DNA from 3 places in the Streptomyces sp. NPDC048637 genome. Region 3 is predicted to be linked to each of the others. Evidence: riboswitches for the same ligand, from Rfam matches in the RefSeq annotation. Region 3 holds a riboswitch; each other region holds the start of a gene.
The links. Region 3 has a riboswitch for thiamine pyrophosphate ahead of thiO (glycine oxidase ThiO). Riboswitches for the same ligand answer to the same signal wherever they lie in the genome.
Positions count from the first base shown of each region.

Region 1: another riboswitch for thiamine pyrophosphate. It lies ahead of thiC (phosphomethylpyrimidine synthase ThiC); the one in region 3 lies ahead of thiO (glycine oxidase ThiO).
Region 2: another riboswitch for thiamine pyrophosphate. It lies ahead of AB0C46_RS23820 (thiamine ABC transporter substrate-binding protein); the one in region 3 lies ahead of thiO (glycine oxidase ThiO).

Region 1 is NZ_JBEZHQ010000002.1:99,413-104,993, forward strand. It holds gene AB0C46_RS03275 (SsgA family sporulation/cell division regulator) at 30-452, shown strand; gene AB0C46_RS03280 (YibE/F family protein) at 495-1,919, opposite strand; TPP riboswitch at 1,990-2,146, shown strand; gene thiC (phosphomethylpyrimidine synthase ThiC) at 2,140-3,918, shown strand; gene AB0C46_RS03290 (hypothetical protein) at 4,119-5,009, opposite strand; gene AB0C46_RS03295 (metallophosphoesterase) at 5,235-5,581, opposite strand, start outside.
Region 2 is NZ_JBEZHQ010000020.1:37,533-43,113, reverse strand. It holds gene AB0C46_RS23830 (hypothetical protein) at 1-255, opposite strand, end outside; gene rlmN (23S rRNA (adenine(2503)-C(2))-methyltransferase RlmN) at 506-1,612, shown strand; TPP riboswitch at 1,646-1,766, shown strand; gene AB0C46_RS23820 (thiamine ABC transporter substrate-binding protein) at 1,870-2,946, shown strand; gene AB0C46_RS23815 (iron ABC transporter permease) at 3,015-4,667, shown strand; gene AB0C46_RS23810 (ABC transporter ATP-binding protein) at 4,668-5,581, shown strand, end outside.
Region 3 is NZ_JBEZHQ010000045.1:311-5,891, forward strand. It holds gene AB0C46_RS35145 (thiazole synthase) at 1-596, opposite strand, end outside; gene thiS (sulfur carrier protein ThiS) at 606-821, opposite strand; gene thiO (glycine oxidase ThiO) at 898-2,121, opposite strand; TPP riboswitch at 2,119-2,231, opposite strand; gene AB0C46_RS35160 (FAD-dependent oxidoreductase) at 2,387-3,628, shown strand; gene AB0C46_RS35165 (Rv2175c family DNA-binding protein) at 3,767-4,132, shown strand; gene thiE (thiamine phosphate synthase) at 4,245-4,910, shown strand; gene metF (methylenetetrahydrofolate reductase [NAD(P)H]) at 5,066-5,581, shown strand, end outside.

The DNA.
Region 1 (5,581 bases), on a different contig from region 3:
ATCTCCGATCAAGTGCGGGGCAGTGGTTGATGACCGACACAGTTCAGGCAGAAGTGATCATGAGCTTCGTCGTCTCGGAGGAGCTTGCGTTCCGGATTCCGGTGGAGCTGGACTTCGCCAGCGCCGATCCGTACGCCGTCCGCCTCACCTTCGACCTGCCCGGCGATGCGCCGGTGACCTGGGCATTCGGCCGGGAGCTGCTGCTGGACGGGCTGAGCCGGCCGTCCGGTGAGGGCGATGTGCGTATCGAGCCGGCCTCCCCCGAGCACCTCAGCGATGTCCTCATCAGCCTTCAAGTCGGCGCCGAGCGTGCGCTGTTCCGGGTGAGTGCGGCGCCGCTGGTCGCCTTCCTGGACCGTACGGACCGGCTGGTGCCGCTGGGTAAGGAAGAGGTCTGCGACACCCTGGAGGCCGTACTGGACCAGATCCTCACGGAGGCCCCGGCCGGCTGACCCGGCCCCCGTCGGCCCTCCCCCGCGCCGGCCTTCCCGTCCTTACTGCTTACGTCGCTTGCCGCGTCCCCCACGTCGTCCCGGCCGGCCACCCGTGGGGCTCGCCGGCACGCCGCCGGTAACCCCGGCCCCGGACCCCGCCCCGGTTCCGGTCCCGGCTCCCTGTCCGGCTTCCGTGAAGACGTCCGTCGGCGCGCTCTGCTCCTTCTGCTGCTTCCGGTCCGCCGAGACGACCAGCGCGGCCAGCAGGGTGGTCAGCGGCACCGCGGCGACCAGTCCGATGCTGCCCACGAGCGTACGGACGATCTCCTCCGCAACCACCTCGCTCGAAGCGACCGTGCCGACGCTGCTCTGTGCGATCGAGAACAGCAAAAGCAGCGGCAGTGCGGCGCCCGCGTAGGCCAGCACAAGGGTGTTGACGACGGACGCAATGTGATCCCGGCCGATCCGCATCGCGGCGCCGTACAGCTTGCGCCAGCCGGCCGACGGGTCCGCCTCCTTGAGCTCCCAGACCGCGGCGGTCTGGGTCACCGTCACATCGTCGAGCACGCCCAGCGAGCCGATGATGATCCCCGCCAGCAGCAGACCGCGGATCTCGATATCCGGGTACAGACCGTGCACCAGCCCGGTCGTGTCGTCAGTATTGCCGGTCAGCAGCGCCCAGCCGATGAATACCGAGCCGAGCAGCCCGATCAGCAGCAGTGAGGCGAGCGTGCCGAGCACGGCCACGGAGGTACGGGCCGTCAGCCCATGGCACAGGTACAGCGCGATCAGCATGATCGCGCTGCCGCCGACCACCGCCACCACCAGTGGATTGGAGCCCTGCAGGATCGCCGGAAGGATGAACAGCGTCAGGACCACAAAGCTGGCCGCCAGCGCCACCAGGGCGAGTAGGCCGCGCAGCCGGCCGACGATCACCACGGCGAAGGCGAAGATCGCGGCCAACAGCCACATCGGGAGCGACCGGTCGACATCGCTGACCGAGTACTGCAGATCCTTCGGCGCCTTGGGGGAGTACGCCACCACCACCTCCTGGCCGGTGGTGTAGTGGCGCAGCGCGTCCGGTGTCACCACCGTCTGGAAGGTGCGCCCCTTGTTCTCCCCGGTGGTGACTTCGATCGTCGCCTGCTGGCAGGGCTTGCCCTTGTCCGCTCCCCCGGTCGGTGGCTGCCCCGTCGGCGACGGGGGCTGGGGCTGCTGTTCGGCATGGACATCCGCACAGTTCACCTCCACCACTTTGACCACTCTGGCCGTCTCCGTGGGCTGGTCGAAGCCGACCCCTGACGGTTTGTGGGGCGGTGCACCGCCCGGCCAGAGCACGACCAGGCCGACCGCCACCGCGGCCGCGAACGGGATCAGTACCGCCGCGATGACCTTGCGCAGATGTCGGGAGACGGGCGCGGCAGGACCATGGCCGTGCGCATGGGAGTGCGGCGCGGAGTGATGGTGGGACTCGTGAGGGGACACCGCCCGATCATCGCAAGAACTCAAGGGGCCCACTGTTCACCGCGCCACATCGGCCGCTACCGTGGTGGCACTTTGCAATCGCGGGAGCTCGGAGCACCGGGCTGAGAGGGCGCTGACCTCCGTCCCAGCGGCGTTTCACGTGAAACGCCGGCGGACGGAAGCCGCTGCGTCGACCGCCGAACCTGTTACCGGGTAATGCCGGCGTAGGGAGTTGGGTCTCATGACTCTGCAGGATGCACGCACGCCCGAAAAGGGTGCCAACGGTGGCGAAAAGCCGCAGATCGGCTGGCACAAGGGCTATGTCTCCGGATCGCGCCCGGACCTTCGGGTGCCGGTCCGGCGGGTGCACCTCACCAACGGCAAGGACGTGACGCTCTACGACACGTCAGGGCCGTACACCGACCCCAATATCGAAACCGACGTCCGCCGTGGCCTGACGCCGCTGCGGGAGAACTGGATCATCGGCCGCGGCGACACCGAGGAGTACGCGGGCCGCCCCATGCGGCCCGAGGACGACGGCCTCAAGCACACCTCGCCGCGCGGCGGACTCAAGAACCTCGACGCGGTCTTCCCCGGCCGTCCCCGGCAGCCGCGCCGCGGCCGTGACGGCGCCGCGGTCACCCAGCTCGCCTACGCCCAGCGTGGCGAGATCACCGCGGAGATGGAGTACGTCGCCCTCCGCGAGAAGGTCACGCCCGAGTTCGTCCGCGACGAGATCGCGGCCGGCCGTGCGGTGCTGCCGGCCAACATCAACCACCCGGAGATCGAGCCGATGATCATCGGCAAGAACTTCCTGGTGAAGGTGAACGCCAACATCGGCAATTCGGCGGTCACTTCCTCCATCGAGGAGGAGGTGGAGAAGATGACCTGGGCGACCCGTTGGGGCGCCGACACGGTGATGGATCTGTCCACCGGCCGCAATATCCACACCACCCGCGAGTGGGTGCTGCGCAACTCCCCCGTCCCCATCGGCACCGTCCCCCTCTACCAGGCGCTGGAGAAGGTCGACGGCAAGGCCGAGGAGCTGACCTGGGAGATCTACAAGGACACCGTCATCGAGCAGGCCGAACAGGGCGTCGACTACATGACGGTGCACGCCGGGGTGCTGCTCCGCTATGTGCCCCTCACGGCCCGCCGCAAGACCGGCATCGTCTCCCGCGGCGGTTCGATCATGGCCGCCTGGTGCCTGGCACACCACCAGGAGTCGTTCCTCTACACGCACTTCGAGGAGCTCTGCGAGATCCTCGCCTCCTACGACGTCACCTACTCGCTCGGTGACGGTCTGCGCCCCGGCTCCATCGCGGACGCCAACGACGAGGCGCAGTTCGCGGAGCTGCGGACGCTCGGCGAGCTGAACACCATCGCCAAGCGGCACGGCGTACAGACCATGATCGAGGGCCCGGGACATGTCCCGATGCACAAGATCAAGGAGAACATCGACCTCCAGCAGGAGATCTGCGAAGAGGCCCCGTTCTACACGCTCGGCCCGCTGACCACCGACATCGCGCCCGCCTACGACCACATCACCTCCGGTATCGGCGCGGCGATGATCGCCTGGTGGGGCACCGCGATGCTCTGTTACGTCACGCCCAAGGAGCACCTGGGCCTGCCGGACCGCGACGACGTCAAGACCGGCGTCATCACGTACAAGATCGCGGCCCATGCGGCGGACCTGGCCAAGGGCCACCCGGGCGCTCAGGAATGGGACGACGCGCTCTCCGACGCCCGTTTCGAGTTCCGCTGGGAGGATCAGTTCAACCTGGCCCTCGACCCGGACACGGCTCGCGCCTTCCATGACGAGACGCTGCCCGCCGAACCGGCGAAGACGGCCCACTTCTGCTCGATGTGCGGCCCGAAGTTTTGCTCGATGAAGATCAGCCAGGACATCCGCCGCGAACACGGCGGCGACCTGGCACTCGACCCCGAGGCCGGAATGGCCGAGAAGTCGAAGGAGTTCGCGGCGGCGGGGAACCGGGTGTACCTGCCGTTGGCGGACTGATCGGCTGACGGCGTGTGGTGGGGGCTCCGGCGGTGCCTCCACCACACTCGTCTGCTGCGTACCACCGTCCTAGGGGGCGCCGAGGGACTGTCCGGGCGATCACGAGCAGAGCGGGATGATGGTCGGCACCGCAGGGACAGGAGCTCCATGGAGCCGTGATGGTCCGGCCCGCCCTCATCGGGGTGGTGGTCCGGCCCGCCCTAATCCGGGTGATGATCCGGCCCGCCGTAATCGGGGCTGGTGAAGTCCGGGCTGGAGTAGCGCGGGCGGGATCCCGAGGCGCCGCTGTCGGGGCTGGTGAACTCGGGGCGGGTGTAGCCGAGGGTCGGGATGCGGCTCTCGGGGGACGTGGTGCGGCGCGGGACGTAGCGGGCCGGGTCGTCGTCCGGGGTGGCTGTGGGGTCGGCGAGAGCCGCTCGGAGAAACGGCAGCAGACCGCGCTCCAGAAGGGCGCGGCGCCAGGCCTCGCGGGCCTGGTCCAGTGCCTCGGCCGATCCCTCGGCTCCGGCGACCTGGGCGGACGCGCCGTTGCGCACCGCCGTGATGACCAGACCGGCCATGGCGACCAGGGTGCCCGCCGCGGTCAGCGCCGCGAAGATCCAGCCGACGCTGATCAGCGGCTGGGCCAGGGATTTGTCGGGGCTGAGGGCGCGCAGCACATACCCGATGAGGAGGAACAGGACCGCGGCGATGCCGGCGAGCACAGGGGCGAGCACGGCGATCATGGCGGTCAGCCCGGCGCCGGTGCTTTCGGCCTCGTCGATGACCGCGTCGCTGTCCGGTCCTGGTCTCCCGTCATCGGCCGCGTTCTGCTCCTCGCCGCCCGTATCGGCGACGGACGCGGTGGGCGCCGGCGCGCGCAATGCGGCGCGGAGCTGCACATAGCGTTGGTATTCGGCCGCGGCGCAGGCAGCGATGGCGGTGGTCGCGCTGAGTGCCATCGTGCGCAACTGCTCGGTGTGGAGAGGGTCTCCCGCGGCGGCGGTCAGGCCGTCCGCGCGGTATGGGGCGGTACGCAGCGCCTCATCGAGGATCCGCGCAAATTCCGCGCGGTCCTCGTTCAGCAGGTGCGGAGCGCTGTTCATGTGCATCCCCCGATGCTCCGTAGGGCCGTACGGCCGGCGTTGGCCGGGCAGTGGGCGGAAACGGAGGAGAGCCTGCTACGGATAGCCCCGATGGTAGAGCGACTCCGGCGCGGGGTGACAGAGAGTTTGCGGAAATTGAGTAATGCACCGACCGGTTTCCGCCGGTGCCGTCCCCCGTTTTCGTCCTGACCGCCCGTCGGCCGGCCTGGCGTACGACTACCCGTACAACCCTCAGCCAGCCAAGGGAAGTTGAACGACCAATAGCTTTCCGGCCATCGTGATGCCGCCGTCCATGGCGATGGCCAGACCGTCGGCGTAGACATGCGGACCGTCGACCGCGACGCCGTCGCTCTCGCCGTCCTCCGTGCCGACCTCGCCCAGCAGATACGGGATCGGGCTGTGGCCGTGGACGACGCGGTCGCCGCCGTAGGCATCGAGGAGTTCCCGGACGGCTTCCGAGCCGGCTTCGTCGCGGAAGGCGAAGCGCTTGGTGAACTTCCGGAACAGATCCCAGACTTCGTCGGCGTCGCTGCGGGTGAGCACGTCGTGGACGGTGTCGTTGACGGCCTCGATGGAGT
Region 2 (5,581 bases), on a different contig from region 3:
GCGCGTCGTCTGGTCTGCCGTGTTCACCTGACCCCAGAGCGCGAGGACGATGAAGCCGATGAGGAATCCGTAGACGACCGCGACCACGGGGAAGAGGAACTGCGCGATCTCGTTCTGCTCGCCCCGCTTGAGGCGGGGGATGCGGTGCCGGACCGTCGCCTGGACGGCCGCTGTCCCGCCGGCGATCACGACGACGAGGCCTGCCAACAGCAACCAGGAAGGGAGGTTGGTCACGATCCAACGGGTCACGGCCACTGTTCCACGCTCCTGACGTACCCCACACCAGCCACCACGGCGCGGTGGCCAACGAAGGCACCGGGCTGCGGACACGCCTGCTGCGTCCCTTCGGTGAGCGAGTGCCGCCCTTCGGCGCGCGATTGCCCCTGCTTGGGTGCGCGATGACCCCTGCTTCGGTGCGCGATGACCGCGCATGATCGGCACCCACCGGGCGCGGGACACTGCCGCACCTGGGCCCCCGTAAACGATCTGCCACACTGGACGGACCATGCCTGCACCCGGAGAACTCACTTTCGTAGCGCCGCGCGGGGCCAAGAAGCCTCCGCGGCACCTTGCCGATCTCAGCCCCGTCGAGCGTCGCGAGGCGGTGGCGGCGATCGGAGAGAAGCCGTTTCGCGCCAAGCAGCTGTCGCAGCACTACTTCGCCCGTTATGCGCACGACCCGGCGCAGTGGACCGACATCCCGGCCGCGGCGCGCGAGAAGCTGGCGAGCGAGCTGCTGCCGGATCTGATGAAGGTCATGCGGCACATCTCGTGCGACGACGACACCACACGCAAGACGCTGTGGAAGCTGCATGACGGGACGCTCGTCGAGTCGGTGCTGATGCGCTACCCGGACCGGGTCACCATGTGCATCTCCTCGCAGGCCGGCTGCGGGATGAACTGCCCGTTCTGTGCCACCGGCCAGGCAGGACTGGACCGTAACCTCTCCACCGCCGAGATCGTGCACCAGATCGTCGACGGGATGCGTGCGCTGCGCGACGGTGAGGTGCCCGGCGGACCGGCGCGGCTGTCCAACATCGTCTTCATGGGGATGGGGGAGCCGCTCGCCAACTACAAGCGGGTGGTCGGCGCGATCCGGCGGCTGACGGATCCCGAGCCGGACGGGCTGGGGCTGTCCCAGCGGGGTATCACCGTCTCCACGGTCGGCCTGGTCCCGGCGATGCTGCGGTTCGCCGACGAAGGCTTCAAGTGCCGGCTGGCCGTGTCGCTGCACGCCCCGGACGACGAGCTGCGCGACACGCTGGTGCCCGTCAACACGCGCTGGAAGGTGCGGGAGGTGCTGGACGCGGCGTGGGAGTACGCCGAGAAGTCCGGCCGCCGGATCTCCATCGAGTACGCGCTGATCCGGGACATCAACGACCAGGCATGGCGCGGTGATCTGCTGGGCCGGCTGCTGAAGGGCAAGCGGGTCCATGTGAACCTGATTCCGCTGAACCCGACGCCCGGCTCGAAGTGGACCGCGTCGCGTCCCGAGGACGAGCGGGCGTTCGTCCAGGCCATCGAGGCGCACGGGGTGCCGGTGACGGTCCGCGACACCCGCGGCCAGGAGATCGACGGTGCCTGCGGGCAGCTCGCGGCCTCGGAACGCTGACCGCCCGCTGGTACCGTGTGGTCGAACAAATGCATATTCCGACAGGGGAGCGCCACAGCGCTGAGAGTGCGGAAGCGCCGTAGTCCTACGGTGCCCGCAGACCCTTGAACCTCGCCCGGGTCATTCCGGGTAGGAAGTTCGGTCGTCACTCATGCTGTTGCGCCCTGCCCGAAGTCCGCTCCGTACGTCCTGGGACGTCGGGAACGGCGGACATCGGGCAGGGCCGCGTCTCTTCCTGGCCAGCCAGGAGGAACTCAGTGAGCACCACCAGCAGGATCACCGCGACGGCGGTCGTCGCCGCGGTCGGTATGGCCGCCCTCGCCGGGTGCGGCAGCTCGGGCGGCGGGAGTGCGGACGCCAAAACCGTCACGCTGGTCAGCCATGACTCGTTCCGCGTCTCCAAGTCCGTGCTGGCCGCCTTCGAGAAAAAGAGCGGCTACAAGGTCACGATGCTCAAGGGCGGGGACGCCGGCAAGGCCGTGAACCAGGCGATCCTGTCCAAGGGCAACCCCCAGGGCGATGTCTTCTTCGGGATCGACAACACCCTGCTCTCGCGCGGTCTGGACGAGGGCCTCTTCAGCCCGTATCAGGCCAAGGGGCTGCAGAGCGTCCCGGCGGGGCTGCAGCTCGACAAGGGCGAGCACCGGGTCACCCCGCTCGACTACGGCGACATCTGCGTCAACTACGACCGCGGCTACTTCGACCGGCACAAGATCGCGCCGCCGAAGACCTTCGACGATCTGCTCAAGCCCCGGTACAAGGGGCTGCTCGTCACGGAGAACGCCGCCACCTCCTCCCCGGGACTCGCCTTCCAGCTCGGCACCATCGCCAAGTACGGCGAAAAGGGCTGGCCGGACTACTGGAAGAAGCTCAAGGCCAATGGCGTCGAGGTCGTCGACGGCTGGGACCAGGCCTACTACGACCGGTTCTCCGGCTCCGCGGCCGGCAAGGGCAAGGGCGACAAGCCGCTGGTGGTCTCCTACGCCTCCAGCCCGCCCGCCGAGGTGCTCGGCAAGAAGCCCGCGCCCAAGGAGGCACCGACCGGTGTCGCGACCGGCACCTGCTTCCGGCAGATCGAGTTCGGCGGTCTGCTCAAGGGCGCGAAGAACGAGAAGGGCGGCAAGGCGCTGCTGGACTTCCTGCTGAGCAAGGAGTTCCAGGAGGACGTACCGCTGCAGATGTTCGTCAACCCGGCCCGCAAGGATGCCGAGGTGCCGGAGCTGTTCACCAAGTACGGCACGACGATCGACAAGCCGGCGACACTGGCCCCCGAGACGATCACCAAGAACCGCGAACAGTGGATCAAGCAGTGGTCCTCACTCGTTCTGAAGTAGCGCCTGCGGACGTCACGGGCGCCCGGCGCGGCAGGCCCGCGCGGGGGACGGCGGTGCGGCTCGGCCTGATGGCGGTGCCGCTCGCCTTCTTCGCGCTGTTCTTCGCCTATCCCGTGGTGGCGATCGTCGGACGGGGGCTCAAGGACGGCGGGCAGTGGCAGCTCAGCCGGTTCGGCGCGGTGCTGAGCGACCCGGATGTCGTGCAGGTGCTGTGGTTCACCGTCTGGCAGGCGGCGGCCTCGACCGGGCTGACGCTGCTGGTCGCGCTGCCCGGCGCCTATGTCTTCGCGCGCTTCGACTTCCCCGGCAAACAGCTGCTGCGGGCGGTCGTGGCGGTGCCGTTCGTGCTGCCGACCGTCGTCGTCGGCTCGGCCTTCCTGGCGCTGGTCGGGCGGGGCGGACTGGTGGACGACCTGTGGGGCGTGCGCCTGGACACCTCGGTGTGGGCGATTCTGCTGGCGCATGTCTTCTTCAACTACGCCGTGGTCGTACGGACCGTCGGCGGGCTCTGGGGACAGCTCGATCCGCGTCAGGAAGAGGCGGCGCGGGTGCTGGGCGCCGGGCGGTTCGAGGCCTGGCGGCGGGTCACGCTGCCCGCGTTGGGGCCGGCCGTCGCGGCCGCCGCCCTGATGGTCTTTCTGTTCACCTTCACCTCCTTCGGGGTGGTGCAGATTCTCGGCGGCCCCACCTTCTCCACGCTGGAGGTGGAGATCTACCGGCAGACCGCGGACTTCCTGGATCTGCCGACGGCCGCCGTCCTCACCATGATCCAATTCGCGGCGGTGCTGGGCGTACTGGCGCTGCACGCCTGGACCGTGCGCCGCCGGGAATCCGCGCTCCGGCTCGTGGACGCGTCGCAGACGGCCCGCCGGCCGCGCGGCGGTGGCCAGTGGGCGCTGCTGTGGGGGACGTTCGCCGTCATCGCCGTGCTGCTGCTCGTGCCGCTGGTGGTGCTCGTCGAGCGGTCGTTCGCCGGGCCGGACGGCTACGGAGCGGTCTTCTACACCTCGCTGAGCTCCGCCGCGAGCGCCGACAGCACCTTCGCCGTCGCCCCCCTCGACGCCCTGTGGAACTCCCTCGCCTACGGGGCCGCGGCCACCGTGATCGCGCTGGTGGTGGGCGGACTGGCGGCCGCCGCCCTGACCCTCCCGAGGCTGCGCCGCGGCCCGTCCGGGCGGACCCCCGTGGTCAGCCGGTTCGTCCGCGGCTTCGACGTGCTGCTGATGCTGCCCCTGGGAGTCTCCGCGGTGACCGTGGGCTTCGGCTTTCTGATCACCCTCGACGAACCCCCGCTCGACCTGCGCGCCTCGTGGTGGCTGGTCCCGCTCGCCCAGGCGCTGGTGGGGGTGCCGTTCGTGGTCCGGACGATGCTGCCGGTCCTCCGGGCCGTCGACGGCCGGCTGCGGGAGGCGGCCGCCGTACTCGGCGCCTCGCCCTGGCGGGTGTGGCGCGAGGTCGACCTGCCGATGGTGCGGCGGGCGCTGCTGATCGCCGCGGGCTTCGCCTTCGCCGTGTCGCTCGGTGAGTTCGGCGCGACGGTCTTCATCGCACGGCCGGACCAGCCGACGCTGCCGGTCGCCGTGGCCCGGCTGCTGGGGCGTGCGGGGGAGCTCAACTACGGGCAGGCGATGGCCTTGTCGACCATCTTGATGGTGGTGTGCGCCGCCGCCCTGCTGGTACTGGAGCGCCTGCGACCCATCGACCGATCCGGGGAGTTCTAGATGACGGCACAGGCCGGCACCACGGCGCAGGAGCTGCTGCGGCTGGGCGGGGTGACCGTCCGCTTCGGCAGCCGCGGCCGCCCCGCGCTGGACGCGGTGGACCTGGAGGTCGCCGCCCACGAAATCGTATGCGTCCTGGGGCCGAGCGGCAGCGGCAAGTCCACCCTGCTGAGAGTGGTCGCCGGGCTCCAACAGGCCGACGCGGGGCAGGTGTTGCTGGAGGGGCGGGATCAGTCGGGAGTGCCCACACACCGGCGCGGGGTCGGCCTGATGTTCCAGGACCACCAGCTCTTCCCGCAGCGCGATGTCGCGGGAAACGTCGCCTTCGGGCTGCGGATGCGGCGTTCCTCGCGCGGTGACCAGGAGCGTACGGTCGCCGGACTCCTGGACCTCGTGGGGCTGCCGGGCGCCCAGCGGCGCGCCGTGGCGTCCCTGTCCGGCGGCGAACAGCAGCGGGTCGCCCTGGCCCGCGCCCTGGCCCCGCGCCCCCGTCTGCTGATGCTGGACGAGCCCCTCGGCCAGCTCGACCGCGGGCTGCGCGAACGGCTGGTCGTCGAACTCCGCCGGCTCTTCCACGAGTTGGGCACGACCGTGCTGGCCGTCACCCACGACCAGGGCGAGGCCTTTGCGCTCGCGGACCGGGTCGTGGTGATGCAGGACGGCCGGATCGCGCAGACCGGCACCCCGCTGGAGGTCTGGCAGCGGCCCGCGACCGAATTCGTCGCCCGCTTCCTCGGCTTCGACAACGTGGTCGAGGCGACGGTGCAGGGCGAGGCCGCCGCCACCCCCTGGGGGAAGGTGCCCGTCCCGGCAGCCACCCCGGACGGGCCGTGCCGGCTGCTGGTACGGCCGGCCGGTGTGCGGTTGACGGCCGCCCCGGAGGGCCTGCCGTGCACGGTCGCGGCCCGTACCTT
Region 3 (5,581 bases):
AGCTCCATGGCCAGCGCGACGTCCGACGCCGTTCCCGCGCCCGCGTCGAGGATGACCGGGACGCCGGCCCGCTCGGTGATCAGCTGGAAGTTGTGCGGATTGCGGATGCCCAGCCCGGAGCCGATCGGCGAGCCCAGCGGCAGGATCGCGGCGCAGCCCACGTCCTCCAGCTTGCGGGCCAGCACCGGATCGTCGTTCGTGTAGGGCAGCACGGTGAAACCGTCGTCCACCAGGGTCTCGGCGGCGTCGAGCAGTTCGATCGGGTCGGGCAGCAGGGTGCGCTCGTCGGCGACGACCTCCAGCTTGATCCAGTCCGTGCCGAGCGCTTCCCGGGCGAGCCGGGCGGTGAGCACCGCTTCACCCGCGGTGAAGCAGCCCGCGGTGTTCGGCAGTACCCGGATGCTGTGGCGTTCCAGTACGGACAGCACCGAGCCCTGCACGGTCGGATCCAGCCGCCGCATGGCGACCGTTGTCACCTCCGTACCGGAGGCGAGCAGCGCCCGCTCCAGGACGTCGAGGCTGGGCGCACCACCGGTCCCCATGATCAGACGGGAGTCGAAGGTGGTGCCGGCAAGAGTGAGCGGATCGTCGGCCATGTCTGCGGATCAGCCTCCCTGGACTGCGGTGAGTACCTCGACGCGGTCGCCGTCGCCGAGTGGGGTGGTGGGCCACTGGGTGCGCGGCACCACGATTTCGTTGACCGCCGCGGCCACCCCGGCGGGTGCCTGGGACAGCGTCGCGACGATCTGGTCGAGGGTGAGTCCGCCGGGGATCGCACGGGCCTCGCCGTTGACGGACACGGACACGGTGGACGCGCTCATGCGCCGGCCTCGCTTCGTTGGGCGGGTGTGCCGTGGCCACCCGCGTACCTCTTCACCGTTCGGTCACTGCGCTCGCTCATACGGGCTGCTCCTCGGGGGCACGGGTGCGCTCCGGTCCCGGGGTGGCGGGGGAGAAGCGCACGGGGGAGAAGGGGCGGGCCTCTTCGGGGAGGCTCCCGGTGGCCAGCACTTCGGCCATCGCGTCACCGGTGACCGGCGCCAGCAGGACACCGTTGCGGAAGTGGCCGGTGGCCAGATGGAGGCCGGGCAGCTCGGTCGGCCCGAGCAGCGGCGCGTTGTCGGGGGCGGTGGGGCGCAGCCCGGCGCAGGTCTCGACCAGCGGCAGCTCGGTGATGCCGGGGACCAGCTCGTGGGCGTCCCGCAGCAGCTCGTAGACCCCGCCCGCGGTCACCGTGGTGTCCCAGCCCAGCTCCTCGCTGGTGGCGCCGACGACCAGTTCGCCGTTCTCCCGCGGCACCAGGTAGAGGGGCCCGCCGCGGACGACGGCCCGTACGGTGCGCGACAGGAAGGCGGGGCTGCCGGCCGGCACGTCCGGCAGCCGCAGCCGCAGCACCTGGCCCTTGACCGGCCGCACCGGCGGCAGCACCTCGTCGGGGACGCCGGCGAGACGGCCGCTCTGGCTGCCCGCGGCCAGCACGACCTGACCCGCCGACAGCCGTGTGCCGTCGGCGAGTTCGGCGCCCGTGGCGCGCCCGCCGCTGACCGTCAGCCGCGCGGCCGGGCTCCGGTGGAACGCCACTCCGGCGCGCTCACAGGCGGCCAGCAGGGCGCTCACCAGCCGCCGCGGATCGACCTGATGGTCGCCGTCCACCCGCAGCCCGCCGCGCACCCCGGGGGCCAGCATCGGCTCCAGACGGCGGCACTCGCGCCCCGTGAGCCACTGCGAGTCCAGCCCCGAGCGGGTCTGCAGCGCATGCAGCTCGCGCAGATGGGCGCGGTCGTCGGCGTCCAGCGCGACGGCCAGGGTGCCGCACCGCCGGTAGCCGATCCGCTGCCCGGCGGCCTCCTCCAGCTCTTCCGTGAAACGGGGGTAGCGCTGTGCCGAGGCGAGATTGAGGCCCAGCAGGGTCTGCTCGCCGTAGTGGAGCTCGGTGACCGCGGCCAGCATCCCGGCGGCGACCCGGGCCGCGCCGCCGCCGGGCGCGGGGTCGGCCAGCGCGACGGTCAGCCCGCGGCCGGCCGCCCGCCAGGCGGTGACCAGGCCGATGATGCCGCCGCCGAGGACGAGTACATCGGGACCCGGCGCGGCCGCTCCCGACGGTGTGGCGGATGAATGCATGGGCTTCCAGCCCCTCCCTTCGCCGGCATGACCCGGATCAGGTTCGTACGGTCGGAGGCCGGCCAGCCTCCCTCTCAGCCCGGTCCGCCCGGGCTCCCGCGAGTGCGTGTATCCATCACCCTAATACGGGGCTGCGACGCGCCGTAAGGCCACGCTCCGCGGCTACCCGGGGCCCGCACCCCGGGACGGCCGATCGTGACGGTGTGTCAGAGATCTCCTTGCGTGCTGCTGCGAGCGGCGTCACGGACCGTCCTAGAGTGATCGGGTGAGCGAGCAGAGCAAGTCCTCCCAGGCCCCTGACCGCACGCCGCGCGTCGTGATCGTCGGCGCGGGAATCGCGGGAGTGCAGACCGCGGTCGCCCTGCGCGAACAGGGCTGGCGCGGCGCGATCACGCTCCTCGGCGACGAGCCCCACCAGCCCTACGACCGGCCGCCGCTGTCCAAGGCGGTCCTGCTGGGCAAGGCCGAAGGCTCCACCTTCGACGTCGACTTCGCCGCGCTCGGCATCGAGCTCCATCTCGGCCGCCCGGTCACCGCCCTGCTGCCGGACGCCCATGTCGTCGAGACGGCCGGCGGACCGGTCTCCTACGACTACGCGGTCATCGCCACCGGTGCCGACCCGATCGTGCTGCCCGGCAGTGAGGGCCTGCCCGGCGTTCACCTGCTGCGCACCCTGGACGACGCCGAACGGCTGCGGCCGGTGCTCGCCGCCCAGCACGAGATCGTGGTCGTCGGGGCCGGCTGGATCGGCGCCGAGTTCGCGACCGCGGCACGCGAGGCGGGCTGCGCGGTCACCGTCGTCGAGGCCGCCGACCGCCCGCTGGCCGGTGCGCTGCCCGCCGAGGTCGCCGCCCATATGACCGGCTGGTACACGGACGCCGGTGCCGAGCTGCGCACCGGTGCCCGGGTGGCGTCCGTCACCGCGGGCGCGGTCACCCTCGCGGACGGCACGACCCTGCCGGCCGACGCGGTGGTCATCGGGATCGGCGCCCGGCCCGCGACCGCCTGGCTGGCCGGCTCGGGCGTCGAGGTCGCACCGCAGGACGGCTCCGTCCTCGCCGACGACCAGCTGCGCACCTCCGTGGCCGACGTCTACGCGGTGGGCGACTGCGCCTCCTTCCCATCGGCCCGCTACGGCACCCGCCTGCTGATCCACCACTGGGACAACGCCCTCCAGGGCCCCCGTACGGTCGCCGAGAACATTGCCCGCGGCGACGCCGAAGGGCTGGTCTACGACCCTGTGCCGTACTTCTGGTCCGAGCAGTTCGGCCGGTTCGTGCAGTACGCGGGCCATCACGGGAACGCCGACGAGCTGGTCTGGCGCGGTGACCCGGCCGGGGCCGCCTGGTCGGTGATCTGGCTGCGGGAGGGGCGGCTCGTCGCGCTGCTGGCCGTGGGGCGGCCGCGGGACCTCGCCCAGGGGCGCAAGCTGATCGAGCGGGGCGTCGTACTGGACCGTGAGCGGGCCGCGAATGCGTCGGTGCCGCTGAAGTCCGCGGCCGTGTAGCGGGCGCCGGCCCGCCCTGTGACCGCCGGCTGCCGGCCTGTCGGACAGCCCCTTGCGCCGTCACCCGCCGGTGTGCAGGAAGCCCCTGATGGCGATGCCCGGCTACCGGCTGTCAGTGCGAGGTGGCAGGCTTGTCCTGTGACCGAGATTGACGCAAACATCGATGGACTCGTCCCCGCCTGGCTCACCCTCCCCGACATCGCCGAACAGCTCGGCGTCGAGGTGACGCGTGTGCGGCAGCTGGTCAAGGAGGGCCAGCTGATCGCGGTGCGCCGCGGCGAGAACAGGGCGCTGCATGTGCCCGCCGATTTCATCCAGGACGACAAGGTGGTCAAGGGCCTCGTCGGTACCCTCACCCTCCTCAAGGACGACGGCTTCACTGACGTGGAGATGCTGGAGTGGCTGTTCACCCCGGATGAGAGCCTGCCCGGCACGCCTGCCCAGGCGCTGCGCGAGAATCGCGGTACGGAGGTGAAGCGCCGGGCCCAGGCGCTCGCCGTCTGACCCGCCCGGCGCGGCGCGCTCGGCCGCCGCACCCGCATCCGTAACCGCACCCGAGGGGCGTACGTGCCGGAAGGCCCGGCCGTACGCCCCCGACCTGGGGGGAAGCCGCCCGATGAGCACCGCACGACAGGCCCTGTCCGACGCCCGGCTCTATCTCTGCACGGACGCCCGTAAGCGGCAGGGCGATCTCCCGCAGTTCCTGGACACGGTGCTCGCCTCGGGCGTGGACATCGTCCAGCTGCGCGACAAGGGCATGGAGGCCGGAGAGGAGCTCCGGCATCTCGAGGTCTTCGCGGACGCCTGCCGGCGGCACGGAAAGCTGCTGGCGGTCAACGACCGGGCGGATGTCGCCCATGCGATCGGCAGCGAGGTGCTGCACCTCGGCCAGGGCGATCTGCCGGTGCCGGCCGCCCGCGCCCTCCTCGGCCCGGACATCCTCATCGGCCGCTCCACCCATGCCGAGGCCGAGGTGGACGCCGCGCTCGCCGAGGCCGGTGTGGACTACTTCTGCACGGGCCCGTGCTGGCCCACCCCCACCAAGCCGGGCCGCCACGCCCCCGGCCTCGACCTGGTCCGCCATACGGCTGCCCGGGCCCCCGAGCGCCCCTGGTTCGCGATCGGCGGGATCGACGCCGGGAATCTGGACGAGGTGCTGCGGGCCGGTGCCCGTCGGGTCGTCGTGGTCCGCGCGATCACCGAGGCGGACGATCCGGGAGCTGCGGCCGCCTCCCTGGCCAAGCGCATCCGGACCTGGGACGCCCAGAAGCTCCCGGGGTGACCGGGATCACTTCGCGGCGGCGACTTGCGGGCGAGGGAAACTTTCCTGTCGTCCTGGCGACCGGAAAATGTCCAACCAGTGGACACGAAGCCGACCAACCAGGCATTACGCCGATGCCGGTTGGTGTGCGCCCGGCCGGTGGTTAACCTGCCGGTATGGCCCTAGGTACAGCTTCCACCAGGACTGATCGTGCGCACACGGTGCGCGAACTGCTCGCTTCCGGCAAGCAGTCCTATTCGTTCGAGTTCGCTGCCCCGAAGACCGAGAAGGGTGAGCGGACCCTGTGGAACGCCATTCGTCGGATCGAGGCCGTCTCCCCGACCTTCGTTTCCGTGACGTACGGCGCCGGCGGCACCTCCCGTGACGGCACGGTGCGCGCCACTGAGCGCATCGCCACCGACACCACCCTGACCCCGGTCGCCCATCTGACCGCGGTCAACCACTCCACGGCGGACCTGCGCAACATCATCGGCCAGTACGCCGGCGCCGGGATCCGCAACATGCTCGCGCTGCGCGGCGACCCGCCCGGTGACCCGATGGGCGAGTGGGTCAGGCACCCCGACGGCGTCGGCTACGCCGCCGACCTGGTCCGGCTGATCAAGGAGTCCGGCGACTTCTGCGTCGGCGTCGCGGCCTTCCCCGAGATGCATCCGCGCTCGGCGGACTGGGAC